One region of the Robertmurraya beringensis genome, then DNA from elsewhere that is predicted to be linked to it. Evidence: a T-box and tRNA genes for the amino acid it is inferred to sense, from the RefSeq annotation. Region 1 holds a T-box; the other regions hold tRNA genes.
The links. A T-box is a leader RNA that pairs with one kind of tRNA and senses whether it is charged. The one in region 1 lies ahead of ileS (isoleucine--tRNA ligase), so its partner is inferred to be a tRNA-Ile.
Positions count from the first base shown of each region.

Region 2: it encodes a tRNA-Ile, which carries the amino acid that the T-box ahead of ileS (isoleucine--tRNA ligase) is inferred to sense. The anticodon was not compared.
Region 3: it encodes a tRNA-Ile, which carries the amino acid that the T-box ahead of ileS (isoleucine--tRNA ligase) is inferred to sense. The anticodon was not compared.

Region 1 is NZ_JBHLUU010000016.1:299,056-301,287, reverse strand. It holds gene ACFFHF_RS05785 (YlmH family RNA-binding protein) at 1-13, shown strand, start outside; gene ACFFHF_RS05780 (DivIVA domain-containing protein) at 106-627, shown strand; T-box leader at 674-910, shown strand; gene ileS (isoleucine--tRNA ligase) at 998-2,232, shown strand, end outside.
Region 2 is NZ_JBHLUU010000009.1:364-2,595, forward strand. It holds tRNA gene ACFFHF_RS01150 (tRNA-Val) at 1-24, shown strand, start outside; tRNA gene ACFFHF_RS01155 (tRNA-Thr) at 97-172, shown strand; tRNA gene ACFFHF_RS01160 (tRNA-Lys) at 181-256, shown strand; tRNA gene ACFFHF_RS01165 (tRNA-Leu) at 303-384, shown strand; tRNA gene ACFFHF_RS01170 (tRNA-Gly) at 420-494, shown strand; tRNA gene ACFFHF_RS01175 (tRNA-Leu) at 507-595, shown strand; tRNA gene ACFFHF_RS01180 (tRNA-Arg) at 665-741, shown strand; tRNA gene ACFFHF_RS01185 (tRNA-Pro) at 755-831, shown strand; tRNA gene ACFFHF_RS01190 (tRNA-Ala) at 846-918, shown strand; tRNA gene ACFFHF_RS01195 (tRNA-Met) at 975-1,051, shown strand; tRNA gene ACFFHF_RS01200 (tRNA-Ile) at 1,075-1,151, shown strand; tRNA gene ACFFHF_RS01205 (tRNA-Ser) at 1,164-1,256, shown strand; tRNA gene ACFFHF_RS01210 (tRNA-Met) at 1,273-1,346, shown strand; tRNA gene ACFFHF_RS01215 (tRNA-Asp) at 1,384-1,459, shown strand; tRNA gene ACFFHF_RS01220 (tRNA-Phe) at 1,599-1,674, shown strand; tRNA gene ACFFHF_RS01225 (tRNA-His) at 1,696-1,771, shown strand; tRNA gene ACFFHF_RS01230 (tRNA-Gly) at 1,782-1,855, shown strand; tRNA gene ACFFHF_RS01235 (tRNA-Ile) at 1,861-1,937, shown strand; tRNA gene ACFFHF_RS01240 (tRNA-Asn) at 1,973-2,048, shown strand; tRNA gene ACFFHF_RS01245 (tRNA-Ser) at 2,052-2,142, shown strand; tRNA gene ACFFHF_RS01250 (tRNA-Glu) at 2,146-2,217, shown strand.
Region 3 is NZ_JBHLUU010000017.1:51,139-53,370, reverse strand. It holds tRNA gene ACFFHF_RS06320 (tRNA-Ser) at 1-66, shown strand, start outside; tRNA gene ACFFHF_RS06315 (tRNA-Met) at 105-178, shown strand; tRNA gene ACFFHF_RS06310 (tRNA-Asp) at 212-287, shown strand; tRNA gene ACFFHF_RS06305 (tRNA-Phe) at 420-495, shown strand; tRNA gene ACFFHF_RS06300 (tRNA-Tyr) at 527-610, shown strand; tRNA gene ACFFHF_RS06295 (tRNA-His) at 616-691, shown strand; tRNA gene ACFFHF_RS06290 (tRNA-Gln) at 712-783, shown strand; tRNA gene ACFFHF_RS06285 (tRNA-Cys) at 788-861, shown strand; tRNA gene ACFFHF_RS06280 (tRNA-Gly) at 873-946, shown strand; tRNA gene ACFFHF_RS06275 (tRNA-Ile) at 952-1,028, shown strand; tRNA gene ACFFHF_RS06270 (tRNA-Asn) at 1,063-1,137, shown strand; tRNA gene ACFFHF_RS06265 (tRNA-Ser) at 1,151-1,241, shown strand; tRNA gene ACFFHF_RS06260 (tRNA-Arg) at 1,252-1,325, shown strand; gene ACFFHF_RS06255 (VOC family protein) at 1,512-1,901, shown strand; gene ACFFHF_RS06250 (SpoIID/LytB domain-containing protein) at 1,870-2,232, shown strand, end outside.

The sequences.
Region 1 (2,232 bases):
AAAACATCAATAATTTATAAAAAAATTGCAGGAATTTAAAAGTACTTGTCGAATATCTGTTACAATGAATAGTATATACTATTAAGCAATTGGAGGTGGCTTATAATGCCATTAACACCGTTAGACATACATAACAAGGAATTTACAAAAGGATTCCGTGGTTACGATGAAGATGAAGTAAATGAGTTCCTTGACCAAGTCATTAAGGACTATGAATTGATTATTCGAGAAAAGAAAGAACTTGATGAACGATTAAAGGATATGAATGAGCGTTTAACTCATTTTTCGAATATTGAAGAAACCTTAAATAAATCCATCGTTGTAGCTCAAGAAGCAGCTGAAGAGCTAAAGCGAAATGCTCAAAAAGAAGCTAAGCTAATTATCAGAGAAGCAGAGAAAAATGCGGATCGCATCGTAAATGAGTCCCTTTCTAAAGCTCGTAAAATAGCTCTAGAAATTGAGGATCTGAAAAAGCAATCCAAAGTGTTTAGAACTCGTTTTAAAATGCTTATTGAAGCACAGCTGGATATGCTGAATAACGATGATTGGGATCATCTATTACAATACGAGCTTGATTCAGCAGAATTAAAATCTGCAAATTTAAAAGAAGAAGATTCATTGGCTTGACGAAAAGCAGTTTCTTCGAATATAATTTTTTAATAAGTAAAAATTGCAAGTTGCGATGACAGGGATAGTAGAATTTATCAATGCTTTTTCTAGCGAGTTAACAGTTGGTGAGAGGTTAACAAAAGCGATAAGTTTGAATATCACCCTTGAGTACCAAGCTGAACGACCACAAGGAATAGTAAGCTTTGGCGTTTAAATTCACGTTACGAATTTTTGAGCGGATAGGTTATTTGCCTATCTACTAGGGTGGTACCGCGGGAATATAAGCCTTCTCGTCCCTTTTTGGGATGAGAGGGCTTTTTTGTATTTACTTTTACTAAAACGGGTAACAATGAAGCTAGAAGAGGAAGATTTAGGAGGAAGTTTACAAATGGATTATAAAGATACGTTATTGATGCCTCAGACGGAATTCCCGATGCGAGGGAATTTGCCAAAGCGTGAACCAGATATTCAAGAAAAATGGAACCAAATGGATATTTATTCTAGAGTTCAAGATCGTACGAAGGATCGTCCGATGTTTGTTCTTCACGATGGGCCACCGTACGCAAACGGAGATATACACATGGGGCATGCATTAAATAAAATCCTTAAGGACTTTATTGTGCGTTATAAGTCAATGAGTGGATACAACGTACCATATGTACCCGGTTGGGATACACACGGGCTGCCAATCGAGCAAGCTTTAACAAATAAAGGTGTTAAGCGTAAGGAACTTACAGTTGCAGAGTTTCGTAAGCTTTGTGAAGAGTATGCTTTAGGTCAAATTGATTCCCAACGTACTCAATTTAAGCGTTTAGGTGTTCGTGGAGATTGGGAGAATCCTTATATCACTCTTGATCCAGCATATGAAGCACAGCAAATCAAGGTTTTCGGAGAAATGGCAAAGAAAGGCTATATTTATAAAGGTTTGAAGCCTGTATACTGGTCACCTTCTAGTGAATCGGCTCTAGCAGAAGCTGAAATTGAGTATCAGGACAAAAAGTCAGCTTCTATTTATGTTGGTTTCCCTGTCCAAGACGGTAAGGGTGTACTTGATACGGATACGGAGATTGTTATTTGGACAACAACCCCATGGACCATTCCAGCTAATCTTGGAATTTCTGTTCATCCAACTTTAAATTATGTTGTTGCTCAGGTGAATAATAAAAAGTACCTTGTGGCTGAAGAGCTTTTAGAAGCAGTAACAAACGAAATTGGTTGGGAAGAAGTAACGGTAGTAAAGACGGTGAAAGGCCAAGAGCTAGAACATATTTTAGCGAAGCATCCGTTATATGAACGCACATCTTTAGTCATGCTTGGCGAACATGTCACAACAGACGCAGGTACGGGGTGTGTTCATACGGCTCCAGGACACGGGGAAGACGATTTCTACGTAGGTCAAAAATACGGTTTAGACGTTCTTTGTCCGGTTGATGATAAAGGAGTTATGACGAAGGAAGCCGTTGGTTTCGAAGGACTTTTCTATGATACAGCCAATAAGCCGATTACGGAAAAGCTTCAAGAAGTGGGCGCTTTATTAAAACTAACATTTATTACTCACTCATACCCGCATGACTGGAGAACGAAGAAGCCTGTTATTTTCCGTGCAACAGCTCAGTGGTTCGC
Region 2 (2,232 bases), on a different contig from region 1:
GTTCGATCCCGTCATCCTCCACCAAGATTTTTTTCACTAAGTGAAAAATAATCATCCATTAAAAATTCACTCAGTAAAAATATTATTCCTTTTCTCGCCGGCGTAGCTCAATTGGTAGAGCAACTGACTTGTAATCAGTAGGTTGGGGGTTCAAGTCCTCTCACCGGCACCATTTAGTACGAGCCATTAGCTCAGTCGGTAGAGCATCTGACTTTTAATCAGAGGGTCGAAGGTTCGAGTCCTTCATGGCTCACCAAAGTTTTTTGCTTCAGCAAAATAACTTTCCATTAATTAATATTTATGCGGGTGTGGCGGAATTGGCAGACGCACTAGACTTAGGATCTAGCGCCGCAAGGCGTGGGGGTTCGACTCCCTTCACCCGCACTTAAGTTTTTCTCTAGCAAAATAACTTATTATTTGCGGAAGTAGTTCAGTGGTAGAATACAACCTTGCCAAGGTTGGGGTCGCGGGTTCGAATCCCGTCTTCCGCTCCAAGAACTTCTTTTGCCGGGGTGGCGGAACTGGCAGACGCACAGGACTTAAAATCCTGCGGTAGGTGACTACCGTACCGGTTCGATTCCGGTCCTCGGCACCAAGGATTTTTACAAAGTAAAATATCCTTCCATTAAACTATCTTGTTACTTTGAGAGTAAATTAAAATAATGCGCCCGTAGCTCAATTGGATAGAGCGTCTGACTACGGATCAGAAGGTTATGGGTTCGACTCCTTTCGGGCGCGCCATATTAGATTTAAACGGGGAGTAGCTCAGCTTGGTAGAGCACTTGGTTTGGGACCAAGGGGTCGCAGGTTCGAATCCTGTCTTCCCGACCATCTAACTTTATTATGGGGCCTTAGCTCAGCTGGGAGAGCGCCTGCCTTGCACGCAGGAGGTCAGCGGTTCGATCCCGCTAGGCTCCACTTAGATTTTTTCACGAAACGTAGTGTAGTGAAAAAATCTTCATTAAATTAAATTTGGCGGTGTAGCTCAGCTGGCTAGAGCGTACGGTTCATACCCGTGAGGTCGGGGGTTCGATCCCCTCCGCCGCTACCAAAATTACTAAATTAGTTATCCTTGGACCTTTAGCTCAGCTGGTTAGAGCAGACGGCTCATAACCGTCCGGTCGTAGGTTCGAGTCCTACAAGGTCCACCATTTACGATATTTGGAGGTATACCCAAGTCCGGCTGAAGGGATCGGTCTTGAAAACCGACAGGCGGGTCAAACCGCGCGGGGGTTCGAATCCCTCTACCTCCTCCATATAATTTAATATCGTCGCGGGGTGGAGCAGTCTGGTAGCTCGTCGGGCTCATAACCCGAAGGTCGCAGGTTCAAATCCTGTCCCCGCAATTAAAAAGTTATTTTCAAGGAAACTTGAAAAAACTCTGGTCCCGTGGTGTAGCGGTTAACATGCCTGCCTGTCACGCAGGAGATCGCCGGTTCGATCCCGGTCGGGACCGCCATTAAATAATTCAAAGTTGGCTCAGTAGCTCAGTCGGTAGAGCACGATGAATAAGCTACAAAGCAAAACAGCCAGCGTACCGATTGAAAATCGGGACGAAGGACGAAACATAACTTTATCTAGGGTATTATCTTAAGTATGGCTCAGTAGCTCAGTTGGTAGAGCAAAGGACTGAAAATCCTTGTGTCGGCGGTTCGATTCCGTCCTGAGCCACCATTTATTTTCAATATAATTATGGCGATTGTGGCGAAGTGGTTAACGCACCGGATTGTGGTTCCGGCATTCGTGGGTTCAATTCCCATCAGTCGCCCCATAATATTTTTGCGGGTGTAGTTTAATGGTAAAACCTCAGCCTTCCAAGCTGATGTCGTGAGTTCGATTCTCATCACCCGCTCCATTTAAGGGCCTATAGCTCAGCTGGTTAGAGCGCACGCCTGATAAGCGTGAGGTCGATGGTTCGAGTCCATTTAGGCCCACCAGAACTTTTTGCACTACCTAAAAAACTTACCAATATTCCACAGTAGCTCAGTTGGTAGAGCATTCGGCTGTTAACCGAACGGTCACAGGTTCGAGTCCTGTCTGTGGAGCCATATGGGGAAGTACTCAAGAGGCTGAAGAGGCGCCCCTGCTAAGGGTGTAGGTCGGGTAACCGGCGCGAGGGTTCAAATCCCTCCTTCTCCGCCATATGGCCCCTTGGTCAAGCGGTTAAGACACCGCCCTTTCACGGCGGTAACACGGGTTCGAATCCCGTAGGGGTCATAAAAAACATTGAAC
Region 3 (2,232 bases), on a different contig from region 1:
GATCGGTCTTGAAAACCGACAGGCGGGTCAAACCGCGCGGGGGTTCGAATCCCTCTACCTCCTCCATTTTTTAAATGCAACACAGCTTTTTCTTATAATATTATCGCGGGGTGGAGCAGTCTGGTAGCTCGTCGGGCTCATAACCCGAAGGTCGCAGGTTCAAATCCTGTCCCCGCAATCTAAATTTTTCAATTAAATTTGAAAAATTTCTGGTCCCGTGGTGTAGCGGTTAACATGCCTGCCTGTCACGCAGGAGATCGCCGGTTCGATCCCGGTCGGGACCGCCATTTTATATGTATCAGTAGCTCAGTCGGTAGAGCACGATGAATAATCTTCTTAGAATTGCATCCAGCGTACCGATTTGAAAAATCGGGACGAAGGACGAAGCAAAACTGTATCTAGGGTACTATAATAAATATGGCTCAGTAGCTCAGTCGGTAGAGCAAAGGACTGAAAATCCTTGTGTCGGCGGTTCGATTCCGTCCTGAGCCACCATTCATATTAATGTTTCTTATCATTTTTATATGGAGGGGTAGCGAAGTGGCTAAACGCGGCGGACTGTAAATCCGCTCCCTTGGGTTCGGCGGTTCGAATCCGTCCCCCTCCACCATTATGGCGGTTGTGGCGAAGTGGTTAACGCATCGGATTGTGGTTCCGACATTCGTGGGTTCGATTCCCATCAGTCGCCCCATTATTTATAAATTTTTTCATTGGGCTATAGCCAAGCGGTAAGGCAACGGACTTTGACTCCGTCATGCGTTGGTTCGAATCCAGCTAGCCCAGTTATGGCAGCATAGCCAAGTGGTAAGGCAGAGGTCTGCAAAACCTTTATCCCCGGTTCAAATCCGGGTGTTGCCTCCAATTTTATATTTGCGGGTGTAGTTTAATGGTAAAACCTCAGCCTTCCAAGCTGATGTCGTGAGTTCGATTCTCATCACCCGCTCCAAATAGGGGCCTATAGCTCAGCTGGTTAGAGCGCACGCCTGATAAGCGTGAGGTCGATGGTTCGAGTCCATTTAGGCCCACCAGATTTTTTACCCTATTAAAATAATTCTTCAATGTTCCGCAGTAGCTCAGTGGTAGAGCAATCGGCTGTTAACCGATCGGTCGTAGGTTCGAGTCCTACCTGCGGAGCCATTTTTATGTCTATGGGGAAGTACTCAAGAGGCTGAAGAGGCGCCCCTGCTAAGGGTGTAGGTCGGGTAACCGGCGCGAGGGTTCAAATCCCTCCTTCTCCGCCACTATATAGATGCGCCTTTAGCTCAGCTGGATAGAGCATACGCCTTCTAAGCGTACGGTCAGAGGTTCGAATCCTCTAAGGCGCGTAAAAAATAAAAACACAACAAAAACGCTATCAAGCGTTTTTTTGTTGTGTTTTTTTATCTTTTAAGAAAATGTTAACCCTTGGGCTTTTCAGATAAACTTGAAGAGTAGAGGGTGGGAGGCCACTTCCACATAGGAGGTTTTTTGAGTAAGATACAAATAAGAGAAGAATAAAAGGAGTGTACATTTTGATTAAATATAAAAGTCTCCATCACGTAAGTCTTACAGTTACAGATTTGGAAAGAGCAAAAGATTTCTATGGGAATGTATTATGTTTAAATGAAATACCACGTCCAGATTTTGATTTTTCAGGTGCCTGGTATGAAATAGAGGGACAGCAACTCCACTTGATCGTTGATCCTTCTTCACAGACGATTCGTCAGGATAAAAGCTTATCCAGCAGAGAAGGTCACTTTGCTCTGAGAGTAGAGAACTATTATGATGCGCTTACATGGTTAAAACAAAATGAAGTGGAAATTCTTGAAAAACCCTACGGAAAAAGTGGATTTGCACAAATTTTCTGTGCTGACCCAGATGGTAATTTGATTGAACTTAACGTTAATCAAACAGAATTATAAGAGTTGGAATAAAGCTTCAGGAATAATCAGTAAAAACATAATAAATAATATGGTTATGAAAACTTTTATCCTATCGATTTTCATATTCGTTTTACTCGCTTTCACAAGTGAAGTGCAAGCGGAAGAGATGATCTCTGTGAGATTACGAAATTATATTGGAGATACCTCTAAAATACCATTTTACATAAAAGGTAATTATTCAACATTAGATCCAGCATTGGTGTTAAATGAAGGGGATGAATATACAATTTCATTTAAAGATGGCAAAATGTTTCTTATTTGCGGTAAGTCAAAAATGGAAATCGGTAGCCCGTTCATTTTATATCCTGAT